Regions from separate parts of the Simplicispira sp. GW247-4R2A genome, predicted to be linked through region 2. Evidence: predicted binding sites of a transcription regulator. Region 2 holds the regulator's gene; the other holds the start of a gene.
What was found. Region 2 encodes sigma-54, which starts transcription at its own class of promoters, with help from an activator protein. Its sites were predicted from a motif close to TGGCANGNAANCTGCTTT; they were not measured.

Region 1 (6,993 bases), on a different contig from region 2:
GCCCAGGCGCGCCGCGACGCGCGCACGCGCATCGCTCTCGCTCAGTTCCAGGAACACGAAGCGCAGACCCGGCGACGCGCGGCGCAACTGGTCGCGGTAGGCGCGGCGCAGTGCCGAGCAGGCCAGCACGGTTCCGCCGCTCGACTCCGCCAGGCGCCTGGCCAGCACGGCAAGCCATTCCGTCCGGTCGGCGTCGGACAAGGGCACGCCGCTCTGCATCTTCTGCAGGCTGGTCTGTGAATGGAAGGCGTCGCCCTCCACCAGCGCCATGCCCAGTGCGCTGGCGCAGGCGGCACCCAGGCTGGATTTGCCGCAGCCGGCGACACCCATGACAACGAAAGAGCCTTCAAAGCGGCGAACAGACATCGGACAGCGCTATCCCAAAAGAGTTTTAAAAAGCCCGCTTCAGTCGCTCGGCGTCGGTCCTGCTGAAAGCGCACAGGGCACGCTATTTCAGAGGTTTTACGTCTTGCCGCAACTGTCGGACAGCGCTATCCTAAACGTTCTGCTTCCTGGCCCGTTCTCGGGAAAACCCTTGTCCACTGCCCTTCCCCGCCGTCCGCGCGCAAGCGGTCGAACTACGTTGGCCGATGTTGCCAGGGCCGCATCGGTCAGCCCGATCACGGCGTCGCGCGCCCTGCGCGGCGAGCGCGCCGTGGCGCCGGACCTGGTCGAGAGGGTCCGGCAGGCGGCGCAAACGCTCGGCTATGTGCCCGACCCGGCCGCGCGCGCGCTGGCCTCGCAGCGCAGCACCCTGGTGCCGGTGCTGGTGCCACTGCTCTCGAACGCGCTGTTTGTCGATGTGCTGGAAGCCGTGCACCGCGGCCTGGCGCCGCACGGCTACCAGATCCTGATTGGCGTGACGCATTACGACCCGCAGGAAGAAGAAAAACTGCTGACCTCGTACCTGGCCATGCGGCCAGCGGGCCTGCTGCTGACCGGTTTTGACCGCACGGACGAGGCCCGCCAGCGCCTGGCGGCGAGCGGCGTGCCGTGCGTACACCTGATGGAAACCACACGTGCGCCCGATGTGTACTGCGTGGGGTTCTCCCAGCAGGATGCGGGCGAGCGCATGGTGCAGCATTTGCTTGATCGCGGCCACCGGCGCATCGCCTTTGCCGCGGCCCAACTGGACCCGCGCACCCTGCAGCGCGCCGAGGGCTACCGGCGCTGCCTGCGCGCTGCGGGCTGCTACGACGCCGGGCTGGAGCTGCTGAGTTCCGAGGCCTCATCGGTGCGCCTGGGCGGCGAACTGTTGGCGCAATTGCTCGACAAGCATCCAGACATTGACGCCATCTTTTTCTGCAACGACGACCTGGCGCAAGGCGCGCTGCTGGCGGCGCCGAGGCTGGGCATCCGCGTGCCCGATCAGGTGGCGGTCGCCGGCTTCAACGACCTGGCCGGCAGTGCCGAAATGCTGCCCTCGCTCACCACGGTACGCACGCCGCGCCAGGCCATTGGCGAGGAAAGCGCGCGCATGCTGCTGGCGCTGATGCGCGGCGAAACGCCGGCGCGCAATTGCATGGACCTTGGCTTTGAGCTGACCGTGCGCGAGAGCACCTGATGCCCTTTCTCAATCAAACGGCTACTTGGTCGGCTTCGCTTGGCCAGTACGCCGGTACTTGCGCTTCGCCTTCGCGCACCCGATTGATTGCGAAACCGAATGGCCCCACCGCGCTCACGTTCGCGCCCGCAGGCGCGGGCCTCAGCGCACGTTGCCGCCGATGTAGTGCGTCATCTGCTCGATGATGAATTTCTGCTCGGAAATGATGTCGGCCACCAAATCGCCAATCGAAATGATGCCAATGAGCTGCTCGCCGTCGAGCACCGGCAGGTGGCGCAGGCGCTTGTCGGTCATGATCTGCATGCACTGCTCGCTGGTCTGGTGCGGGTGCACGAACATCACGGAGCGCGTCATGACTTCGCGCACCGGCGTATCGGCCGAGGTCCGGCCCAACAAGGCAATTTTCCGCGCGTAGTCGCGTTCCGTCAGGATGCCCTCGATCCGGCCATCCTGAACGACCAGCAGTGCGCCGATCTGCCGCTCCGCCATGATGCGCAGGGCGTCCAGCACCGAGGCGTCAGGGGCAATGGTCTGCACCGCGGCATGGGCCTTGGCTTTCAGTATTTCTGCAACAACCGTCATAGAACCTCCCGGATGAGTCCGACACGGTAATTTCAGCCCATCCCCGCATTGCATGCAATCGGGTCCTGTCAGACGTTTGTGCTTTCGCGCAACAAGCGTTGCGAATGCGCGAAAAGGCACTCCTTAATTTGCCTTAATTATTCCTAATACCGGAATAGTCAATTTACGACTCAGCGGTTTTTAATTGCACCCTTGCGGCGTACAGTTCACCCCATCGATGAGCCGAACACACAAGGCGACTCACCGAAACCGCTCCCCAAGGGCATCAAGCTCTCCCTGCAGCGGGTCCTTTTGAAGTCGTTTTTAAGAAAGAAACCATCATGAACACCGCACGCATTCTCTCTATCGCCGCTGTTGCCGCTTTTGCCTCCATCGGCGCCCAAGCCGGCGAATTGAACGGCAACCTCTACGGCATGGACTTTGAAGCCCATGTGCAATCCACCCGCAGCAGCACCGACGTGCGCGCCGAAGGCCAGAAGGCACTGCCCAACTTCGCCAAGGGCCCCGTGGCCGACTACGCTGCACGCGCCACCAGCACCCAGGCCCGCGCTGCCGTCCGTTCGGAAGCCCTGGTCGCTATCCGCGCCAACCAGATCGCTACTGGCGAACGCAGCTAAACCGAGCGCCCGGGCGCTAGTGCGCCAGGGCGTCAGGCGCCTCCCTCTCACAAGGCCCGCACCGTGCAAACGGTGCGGGCCTTGTGCATTTCCCGTGCGATGCACCAGCCTCAGGCACAACACCCTCCAGCATGGTGCAGCCGCCGCATGCACCGCGTCCTGACATACCGCACTGCCATGGTGCCACTCACAGGCGCCGACAGGCAGAGCCACACAGCCTTGATCGCTGGCACGGTCATTGCATTGCACTGGATACCGGCGCGAACCCAAGGCGCCGATGGTTTGCAATTCATTCGCCCAAGGAGTGCTTCGATGAAAAAACCCAGGCTGGTCATGGTGGGCAACGGCATGGCCGGGGTGCGTACGCTCGAAGAGCTGCTCAAGATCGCCCCCGATCTGTACGACATCACCGTCTTCGGCGCCGAGCCGCACCCCAACTACAACCGCATCCTGCTCTCGCCGGTGCTGGCCGGCGAGCAGACGGTGGACGAGATCATCCTCAACGACCGCGCGTGGTACCAGGAACACGGCATCACCCTGCACACCGGCTTTACCGTCACCGACGTGAACCGCACGCAGCGCACGGTAAGCGCCACCAGCGTGGCGGGCGACACGCTCACGGCCGGCTACGACCGGCTGATCATGGCCACCGGCTCCAACGCCTTCATCCTGCCGGTTCCGGGCAAGGACCTGCACGGCGTGCTGGCCTACCGCGACATCGCCGACACCCAGGCCATGATCGACGCCGCCACGCGCTACCGCCACGCCGTGGTCATTGGCGGCGGCCTGCTCGGGCTGGAAGCCGCCAACGGCCTGATGAAACGCGGCATGCAGGTCACCGTGGTGCACGCCGCCGAATGGCTGATGGAGCGCCAGCTCGACCGCGTGGCCGGCAAGCTGCTGCAAAAGTCGCTTACCGAGCGCGGCATGCAGTTTTTGATGCAGGCGCAGACCGCCGAGCTGCTGGGGAACGATGCGGGGCGAGTGCGTGCGGTCAAATTCAAGGACGGCAGCGAAGTGCCGGCCGACCTGGTGGTGATGGCCGTGGGCATCCGCCCGAACACACAGCTCGCCGAAAAAATGCGCCTGCACGTGGACCGCGGCATTGTGGTCAACGACACGCTGCAGACCACCACCGACGCCCGCATCTACGCCGTGGGCGAATGCGCGGCGCACCGCGGCATTGCCTACGGTTTGGTGGCGCCGCTGTTCGAGCAGGGCCGGGTAGCGGCCAACCACCTGGCCGAGTTCGGCATTGGCCGCTACGTGGGCTCGCTCACCTCGACCAAGCTCAAGGTCACTGGCATCGACCTGTTCTCGGCCGGCAACTTCCAGGGCGGCGAAGGCACGGAAGAAATCGTGCTCTCCGACCCGTATTCGGGCGTCTACAAGAAGCTCGTGATCAAGAACGACAAGCTCGTCGGCGCCTGCCTGTACGGCGACACCGTGGACGGCAGCTGGTACTTCAAGCTGCTGCGCGACGGCCGCGCCGTGGGCGACCTGCGCGACAAGCTGATGTTCGGCGAATCGAACATGGGCGACGCCGGCCACCAGGGCCAGAACAAGGCCGCCGCCATGCTGGACACCGACGAGGTCTGCGGCTGCAACGGCGTGACCAAGGGCCAAATCTGCAAGGCCATCCAGGAGAAAGGCCTGTTCACGCTGGACGAAGTGCGCAAGCACACCAAGGCCAGCGCCAGTTGCGGCTCCTGCACCGGCCTGGTCGAGCAGATCCTCATGGCCACGGCCGGCGGCGACTATTCCGCCACGCCCAAGACCAAGCCGGTGTGCGCCTGCACCGACCACGGGCACCAGGCGGTGCGCGACGCCATCGTGCAGCACCACCTGCTGACGAGCGACGCCGTGTTTCGCTTCATGGAATGGAAGACGCCCGACGGCTGCCCCACCTGCCGCCCGGCCATCAACTACTACCGGCTATCGAGCTGGCCGCACGAAGCCCAGGACGACCCGCAAAGCCGCTTCATCAACGAGCGCAGCCACGCCAACATCCAGAAAGACGGCACGTATTCCGTGGTGCCGCGCATGTGGGGGGGAGAGACCAGCGCCGCCGAGCTGCGCCGCATTGCCGACGTGGTGGACAAGTACCAGATCCCCACGGTGAAAGTGACGGGCGGCCAGCGCATCGACCTGCTGGGGGTCAAGAAAGAAGACCTGCAGGCCGTCTGGCGCGACATCGGCATGCCCAGCGGCCACGCCTACGCCAAGGCGCTGCGCACCGTGAAAACCTGCGTCGGCAAGGAGTGGTGCCGCATGGGCACGCAGGACAGCACGCAGATGGGCAAGGACCTCGAACGTGCCTTCTTCGGCATGCAGGCGCCGCACAAGGTCAAGTTCGCCGTCAGCGGCTGCCCGCGCAACTGCGCCGAGAGCGGCATCAAGGACGTGGGCATCATCGGCGTGGACAGCGGCTGGGAGATGGTCATCGCCGGCAACGGCGGCATCAAGACCGAGGTGGCGCAGTTCTTCGTCAAGCTCAAGACCGCCGAGGAAGTCATGGAATACACCGGCGCCTTCATGCAGCTCTACCGCGAAGAAGGCTGGTACCTGGAGCGCACGGTGCACTACGTGGCGCGTGTCGGGCTGGACCACGTGAAGAAAAGAATCCTTGGCGACCCGGCGGGCCGCAAGGCGCTCTGGGCGCGGCTGCAGCACGCGCTGGCGGGCGAGCCCGACCCGTGGTTCGAGAGCCAGCGGGCGCAGGTGGACGAACGCCAGTTCATCCCGATTGCCGTCGCCTGACCTCCCCTCACTTCACAAGATTTTAGATAAAAACAGCCCCTAGTGCTTACCCCATAAGCGCTGGCAGCTACCAAAGGAATAGCAATGACCGCTTGGACCCCCATTTGCCATGTGGACGACATTCCCCGCCTGGGCGCCCGCCGCGTGGCGCGGGCGCAGGGCCTGGATGTGGCCATCTTCCGCAGCGCCGACGACCAGATCTTTGCCCTGCTCGACTCCTGCCCGCACAAGGGCGGACCGCTGTCGCAAGGCATCGTCTTTGGCACCAGCGTGGCCTGCCCGCTGCACAACTGGACCATTGGCCTGTGCACCGGCCAGGCCGCCGCACCCGATGAGGGGTGCACGCCGAAGTTTGCGGTGAAGGTGGAAAACGGCCAGGTCTTCCTCGACGCCGATGAGTTGGCGCGTCACGCCACCACCGAGACGCGGCCGGTGGCGGGGCCGGTGGGGCGCTTGGTGGTTGCTTGAATGCTTTGGATTTATGGGGCAGGTGTGGGGATGCAGAGGGCGGAGGCCGGGTCTCGCCCCGGCGGGCGACCTTCTTTTCTTGCTCGTGCAAGAAAAGAAGGCAAAAGAAACACGCCCCTGCTGGCTGCGACCCCTGCACTGCGCTGCGGGGCAACCTGCGTCGGGACGTTTGCGGGGTGCGCCGCAGAACTCGCTGCGCGCCTGCGGCGCTCCGCGAGTTCTGCGGCGAGTCAGTTCACGAAGCATGCGCGCGCAGGCGCGCATGCCACCCCGCAATCGCCCCGCCGCAGGCGCTTCCAGAAGGGATGGGAGCCGACGCGTGCCATCGCTGCGCTCGGCCTGGCGCGGGGCCGAGCGCAGCGATGGCCCGTATCGTCTTTGCCCTTCTGGCCGTGCCGAGAAGCGCAGGGCGCGGGGTGGCGGGTGTGCCGAAGGACACACCCGCTTCGTGATCTGGCTTGCCGCGTTTGTCCGAACGGAGCGCCGCAGGCGCGCAGTGAGTTACGCGGCACACCCCGCGAACGAGCATCGCAGGTTGCCCGCAGCGAAGCGGAGGGACACGGCCAGCAGGGTCGCCCTTTCTTTGGTGACTTTCTTTCGGCGAAGCGAAAGAAAGTTACTGCGCCGCCGGGCGCACACCCCGGCCTCTGCCCTCAGCAAAGAAACAGATATCAAAAAGATAGCTAACAAACCAACCCAGTCAAGCGCCAGAGCCAAAAAACACCACAGAACCCACGCCATGCAAGAAACAAAATCCACCTGCCCCTACTGCGGCGTAGGCTGCGGCGTGGTCATCGAGACCGAGGGCGACGCCATCACCGGCGTGCGCGGCGACCCCGACCATCCGGCCAATTTCGGGCGGCTGTGCACCAAAGGCGCCACCCTGCACCTGAGCGCCAGCGCCAGCGTGACCCGCCAGATGCGCTTGCTGCAGCCGCTGGTGCGTGCCACGCGCACCCAAGCGCCGGCACCCATCGCCTGGGACAGCGCGCTCGACCTCGC
Region 2 (6,993 bases):
TTCCACATCGGCACGCGGCGCGACTCCTTCAGGCGCATCTTGCCGGGGAGCTTCAGGTCGGGCGTGAGCATCCACGCCTGCCAGCCCGTGTAATGCTTCTTCCAGTGGCTGGCGAGCTGCTGGAAGAATTCGCTGCCATCGCCGCTGTCCCCATCCGCGCCCTGCACTTGCGCCGCCTCGCGCCCCACAGCCACCCCGTGCGCGCGCTGCTGGGCACGCTCGCGCGCGTTTTGGCCGGCGGAGCCTGCCGCAGCAATGCGCTCGCCGTACGGTGGGTTGAGCAGCATCACGCCCGGCTGCTCGCAGGGCGGCATGCGCTGCAGGGCGTCACCGCCGCGCAGTTGCACGGCCCGGGCGACACCAGCGCGCTCGGCGTTGTGCTCGGCAAAATCGACCATGCGGTGTGAAATATCACTGCCAAATATGCCTGTAGGGCAGGTGGTTATTGCGCTGGCAGCTTCTTCTTTGATAGCACCCCAGACATGCATCTGGAATGGCAAGAGCTTCTCAAAGGCAAAGCGCCGTTGCAGGCCCGGCGCAATATTGCAGGCCATTTGTGCCGCTTCGATGACCACCGTGCCGCTGCCGCAGCACGGGTCGTAGAGCGGCAGGGGCGCATCGCCCATCGGATTCCAGCCGGTGGCGGCGATCATGGCGGCGGCGAGCGTCTCCTTGAGCGGGGCGTCGCCTTTGGCTCCGCCTTCCTTGACGTTCCGCCAGCCGCGCTTGAACAGCGGCTCACCCGAGGTGTCGATGTAGACCGTAGCCTCGTCGGTGGTCAGGTGCAGGTGCACGCGCACGTCGGGCCACTGGGTGTCCACGTCGGGGCGCACGCCGGCCTTGGCGCGAAAGCGGTCGGCCACCGCGTCCTTGGTGCGCAGCGCGGCAAAGTTCAGGCTGGTCAGCGGGCTGTGCTGGGCCGTGACTTCCACCTTGAAGCTCTGGCGCGGCGTGAACCAGATCTCCCAGGCAATGCCGGACGCCAGGGCGTAAATATCGTTCTCGTTGCGGTACAGGCCCTGGGCCAACTGCACCAGCACGCGCTGCGCCAGGCGGCTGTGCAGGTTGAGCAAAAGCGCATCGCGCCAGGAAGCCTGCAGCAGTACGCCGCCACGGCCCACAAGCAAATCGTTGCCGGTGAGGCCAGTGATTTGGTGCACCTCGTCGGCCAGAAAGCCCTCGACGCCGGCGGCGCAAGGGAGAAATAGATGAAGTTGATTCATAGGATGACTGTTGCGTCGTGCAACCACCGCTGCCACCAGCAGCCAAACGCCAGTGCCACCGTGGAACCGGCTTTGCCGGGCCAGGGGTGGCGTCCCCCTCCCGCAGGAGAGGGGGATGGCGCGCAGCGCCGCAGGGGGTGTTTCATGTCAGCGCCTTGCGCAGCGTGGTGGTGGGGATCTTCAGCGCTTCGCGGTATTTGGCCACGGTGCGGCGCGCGCATTCGATGCCCTGCTCCTTGAGCATGTCGGCAATCTGGCTGTCCGAAAGCGGTCTGGCCGGGTTCTCAGCGGCGACGAACTGCTTGATGAGCGCCCGCACCGCCGTGCTCGACGCATTGCCGCCCGTATCCGTCCCCAGACCCGAGCCAAAGAAAAACTTGAGTTCGTAAGTGCCCTGGGGCGTGGCCATGTATTTCGCGGTGGTGACACGCGAGATCGTCGATTCGTGCAGCCCCAGCTCGTCGGCAATGTCGCGCAGCACCAGCGGGCGCATGGCCAGTTCACCATGCACGAAGAAGTTCTTTTGCCGTTCGACGATGGCGCGCGAGACGCGCAGGATGGTGTCGAAGCGCTGCTGGATGTTCTTGATGAACCAGCGCGCCTCCTGCAGCCGCTGCTGCAGCGCGTGGTGGCCGTCGCTGCCGCGGTGGCCGCGCAGGGCGCCCGCGTAAATGTCGTGCACGCGCAGGCGCGGCATCACGTCGGGGTTGAGCTGCACGGAAAACTGCGCGCCTCCTGTGCCGACACGGCGCACCAGCACGTCGGGGACGATGGCATTGCGCTCCACATTGGCAAAGCGCCGGCCGGGGCGGGGTTCAAGGCTGGCAATGAGGGCCATGGCCGCACGCACGGCGTCTTCGCTGGCGCCACACAGGGGGGCCAGGCGCCGCACGTCGCGCCGCGCGAGCAGGTCAAGCGGCTGCTGGCAGATGGCAAGCGCGGTCGCGAGTGTCTCGGCGTGCTGCGCCTCCTCGTGCCGAAGCGCCTGCAGCTGCAGGCGCAGGCATTCCGCCAGATTGCGCGCGCCGACACCGGTGGGCTCCAGACTTTGCAGCAGCGAGAGCGCCACGGTGAAGCGGTGCACCAGTTCTTCGGCCTCCTCCGCATCGCCCCCGGCCAAACCGGCGGCCAGTTCCTCGAGGGGGTCTTCCAGGTAGCCGTTGTCGTTCAAGGATTCGATCAGGAAGGAGAGCGCTGCACGGTCAATATCGGAAAGGCGCAGCGACAGCGCCTGGCGGTGCAGGAAGTCGGTCAGCGAGCCATGCTCCTGCGCGCGGTCCAGCGCGTCGCCCACGCCTTCGCCTTGGTCGCTCTGCTGGCGCGCGGGGGCGTCGCCGCCCCATTCGGCATCGTCAGGCGCCAGGTCGTACGTGCCATCGCCCGACCAATCCAGCAGCTCATCCGCTCCGGAATATTCCGAATCATTTTGGCTCTCGGCGCTTACTGCACTTGGGATTTCAGCTCCCGAATACGTAGCACTCTCGATGGGCGCATCATCAGCCTGCACGGGCATGTCGGCCTGCAGCAGGCCAAACTCCTCGCGCGGCGCCTCGTCGCTCTCGCGTTCCAGAAACGGGTTGTCGTCGAGCATCTGGTCGACTTCCTGCCCCAGCTCCAGCGTCGAGAGCTGCAGCAATCGGATGGATTGCTGCAACTGCGGCGTGAGCGCCAGATGCTGCGAGACGCGCAGCGACAGGCCGGGTTTCACGGCTACATCCGGAAGTGCTCGCCCAGGTACACCCGGCGCACTTCGGCGTTGTCCACGATGTCGGTCGGCGTGCCCTGCGCCAGCACCTCGCCCTCGCTGATGATGAAGGCGTGGTCGCAGATGCCCAGCGTCTCGCGCACGTTGTGATCGGTGATCAGGACACCGATACCGCGCGCCTTCAGGAAACCGATGATGCGCTGGATCTCGATCACGGCGATGGGGTCGATCCCGGCAAAGGGCTCGTCCAGCAGAATGAAACGCGGCTGCGTGGCAAGGGCCCGTGCAATCTCCACGCGGCGGCGCTCACCGCCCGAGAGGGCCACCGCTGGAGAGTCGCGCAGGTGTTCCACGCGCAACTCTTGCAAAAGCTCGGTCAGGCGCTCTTCAATGGCCGCCTTGGCGAGCGGTTTTCCCTCCTCGTTCTGCTGCAGCTCCAGCACGGCGCGCACGTTCTCCTGCACCGTGAGTTTGCGGAAAATGGAGGCTTCCTGGGGCAGGTACGACAGCCCCAGGCGCGAGCGCCGGTGGATCGGCATGTGCGCCACCGAATGCCCGTCGATCAAGATGTCGCCCGCGTCGCAGGGCACCAGGCCCACGATCATGTAGAACGAAGTGGTCTTGCCCGCGCCATTGGGGCCGAGCAGTCCGACGACCTCGCCCTTGCGCATGCTGAGGGACACGTCCTTGACCACCTTGCGGCCGCCGTAGGATTTCGCCAGATGCCGCACCTCCAGCAGGCTGGTCGCACTGCTGGCCTGCGCTGGTGCCGTCACTTCGCGTCGCCGCCGAGGCGGTTGCTGGGACGCAGAAGGGGGTTGGCGTCCGAGGCTGGAGCGGCGGCTGCTGCTGGCGCGGCGTCACGCGGCGCGAGGACAGCCCGTACGCGCCCTGTACCGTCCCCCGGCTTTTTGCCCGTGTTGCGGCCGTCCACGGTAAATACATCGGTCAGGTTGTTGTAGACGATCACGTCGCCGGTAATTTCATCACTCAAATCACCCCCCCGGTAACGGCGCAGCTCGGCCTGATGGACGAAGCGCACGGTATCGGCCTTGCCGTTGTATTCGATGGTTTGCGCCTCCCCCTCGATGAACTCTTGCAGGGCGCTTGGCGCCGTGTCGCGCTTCTGGCGGAAAAACGCGCGCTGACCAGCACCACCGGTGACCGTTCCCGACTGGTAGCCGTCGGCGTCCTGGTGCACCTCCAGCCGCGTGCCGCGCAGCACGATGCTGCCCTTGGTCACGACCACCTTGCCGGTGAACACGCTGGTCTGTTGCAGTTCGTCGTGCCGCAACTGGTCGGCCTCGATGTTCATGGGCTGGTTGCGATCGGCCTTCTCGGCGAACACCGGCGCCGTGGCAAGCACCCCCATGGCGGCGAGCACCCATGCGATGAGCTCGACGGGTCGCACACGAGAAAAAGGAGACGGCAAGAAAAGAGAGAACATGCGAAGAGTGTCAGTAAAGGGCACGCCAACGCAGGGTGAACACTGCTGGCCTTTGGCGGCACGAATCTTGCAACCATTGTGCCATGCACGGGCAAAAAAATGCCCGCAGCGTCCGCGGGCATTACAGGGAAGACAGCCCCGGTTGCGAAATCAGCCTTTGGCGACCAACGCTTCGACCACTTTGAGCATTCCGGTCAGGCTGCCGGCCATGCTGCCATCGGTGTAGTAGCGCCCTGCCACGCCCATGGAGGGAACACCCTCAACGCCGTAGGCGTCTTGCAATTGGGACACCTTGCGGACCTCATTGGAGACTGTGAAGGAGTTGTACATCTCCTTGAACTTGGCCAAATCCATGCCCGGCTGCTTGGCGATCCAGGCAAAAATGCCATCGTCCTTGGAGAGATTTTGCTTCTCGACGTGAATGGCATGAAACACCTTGGCTTGCAGTTGGTCTACCTTGCCCAAGCCTTCAAGGGCGTAGTACAACTTTTGCTGAGGGGCAAAACTCGCGTTGAAGGCGATCGGGACGCGGCGAAACGCCATGGTTTTGGGCGGCGTCTTGAGCCAGGCTTCCAGCGTGGGCTCGAATTCGTTGCAATGCGGGCAGTTGTACCAGAAGAACTCGATCACCTCGACCTTGCCGGCGGGGGCCTCGACGAGCGCGGGCTTGGAAAGGCGGGTGTAATTCTTGCCTTCCGTGGGCGCAGCGCCCTGTGCCCAGACTGGCAGAGACAGACCTGACGCCGCCAGCAGGGTGGCCGAGGTGGCGGAAAACTCTCTACGGTTCATTCAATACGCTCCTGATGGGTGTTTGCTGTGGGATGGAGAGCCGGCGCGAAAGTTCAGCGCTGTACGCGCACCAGCGCCGACTCGACGCCAGCGCCATCGAGCTTCTCCTTGAGCTGCTCGGCGTCTACGCGCTTGACAAAGGGGCCAATGCGCACGCGGAACACGGTGCGCCCGCTCTGCTCGCGCTCGTTCACGCGGGCCTCCCACCCCAGCATGGCAAGCTTGGCGCGCTGGGCGTCGGCGTCGCTCTGGGTGCGAAAGGCTCCGGCTTGAACAAAGTAGTCAAACGGATCGACAGATCCCGCAGCCGTTGGTGCTGCCGCGCCGGCTGCGGGCACCGACTTGCCTGCACGTGCCTTGGCCAAGTCGCCCAGTGGATCACTGGGCACGGGTGCCGGGTTGGCTGCTGCCGGGGCCGATGCCGGGGTCGATGCGGGGGCCGCAGCAACACCAGCGGCCGGGCTCGCCGTGGCAGGCGCAGGCCGCACGCTGCCTTTGCCATACAGCGGCAAATTCGGGTCCCAGTTTTTGTTCTTTTGCTCCTCGGCATTGTCCTGATCGGAGCTGCGGATCGCCCCCTTGTTCAGAAAAGGCACCGGTACTTTGGTGACATACACCGCCACGCCCAGCGCTACGCCCAGGCCGATCAGCAGGCCAATGATGAGACCAACGATGGTTCCGCCCGATTGATTCTTTTTCATATGCTCGCCGTGGTTCCGATTCACATTCTTCGTGGCGCCGAGACGCCGAGCACCGCCAGGCCATTGTGCAATACCTGCGCCGTGGCGGCGACGAGCGCCAGACGTGCGGTTTTCACACGCTCGTCGTCCACCAGGATGCGCTCGGCATCGTAGTAGCTGTGGTAGCTGGCGGCCAGGTCGCGCAGGTAAAAGGTGACGTCGTGGGGCGCCTCGCCTTCGGTGGCTGCGGTGAGCATCTCGGGGTATTTGGCCAGTTGCAGCATCAGGGCCTGGGCCTGCGGGCCGTCGAGCGGCGAAAGGTCCACGTCCGCCAACGTCGCAACGTCGCCACCCCAGCCCGCCAGCACCGAGCAGATGCGGGCATGGGCATATTGCACGTAGTACACCGGGTTGTCGTTGTTCTTCGCCACCGCCAGGTCGACGTCAAAGGTGTATTCGGTATCGGGCTTGCGGCTGAGCAGGAAGAAGCGCACGGCGTCCTTGCTGGTCCACTCGATCAGGTCGCGCAGCGTCACGTAGCTGCCAGCGCGCTTGCTGATCTTGACCTCTTCGCCGCCTTTGACCACGCGCACCATGGTGTGCAGCACGTAGTCGGGGTAGCCCTGTGGAATCCCCACGTCGGCCGCCTGCAAACCAGCGCGCACCCGGGCAATGGTGCCGTGGTGGTCGGTGCCCTGGATATTGACCACCTTGGTGAAGCCGCGCTCCCATTTGGCGATGTGGTAGGCCACATCGGGCACGAAATAGGTGTAGGTGCCGTCCTGCTTGCGCATGACGCGGTCCTTGTCGTCGCCGTAGTCGGTGCTCTTGAGCCACAAGGCGCCGTCCTGCTCGTAGGTCTTGCCGTTGGCGATGAGCCGGTTCACCGTGGCCTCGACGCGGCCGCTGGTGTACAGGCTCGATTCGAGGTAATACTCGTCGAAATGCAGGTTGAAGGCCTGCAAATCCTTGTCCTGTTCGTTGCGCAGGTAGGCCACCGCAAACTGGCGAATGTTGTCGTAGTCCTCCACATCGCCGTTGGCGGTGAACTCACGATCATCGGCCTTGACGGTGGCACGAGCCTTGAAAGCCTCGGCTATGTCGGCGATGTAGTCGCCGTTGTAGAAGTTCTTGGCCAGCGGGTTGTCG

Region 1: a site for sigma-54 is predicted at 2,991-3,008, ahead of nirB (nitrite reductase large subunit NirB). Genes of this name have one in related genera too.

What each region holds. Positions count from the first base shown of each region.
Region 1 covers NZ_JBWKZM010000033.1:11,902-18,894, forward strand. The annotation lists gene AC07ZH_RS17975 (gluconokinase) at 1-366, opposite strand, end outside; gene gntR (HTH-type transcriptional regulator GntR) at 536-1,564, shown strand; gene AC07ZH_RS17985 (CBS domain-containing protein) at 1,706-2,146, opposite strand; gene AC07ZH_RS17990 (DUF4148 domain-containing protein) at 2,467-2,763, shown strand; gene nirB (nitrite reductase large subunit NirB) at 3,076-5,523, shown strand; gene nirD (nitrite reductase small subunit NirD) at 5,608-5,991, shown strand; gene AC07ZH_RS18005 (nitrate reductase) at 6,731-6,993, shown strand, end outside.
Region 2 covers NZ_JBWKZM010000001.1:13,902-20,894, reverse strand. The annotation lists gene AC07ZH_RS00115 (THUMP domain-containing class I SAM-dependent RNA methyltransferase) at 1-1,223, opposite strand, end outside; gene AC07ZH_RS00110 (RNA polymerase factor sigma-54) at 1,366-2,931, opposite strand; gene lptB (LPS export ABC transporter ATP-binding protein) at 2,934-3,704, opposite strand; gene lptA (lipopolysaccharide transport periplasmic protein LptA) at 3,701-4,375, opposite strand; gene AC07ZH_RS00095 (thiol:disulfide interchange protein DsbA/DsbL) at 4,526-5,164, opposite strand; gene AC07ZH_RS00090 (SPOR domain-containing protein) at 5,218-5,865, opposite strand; gene argS (arginine--tRNA ligase) at 5,886-6,993, opposite strand, start outside.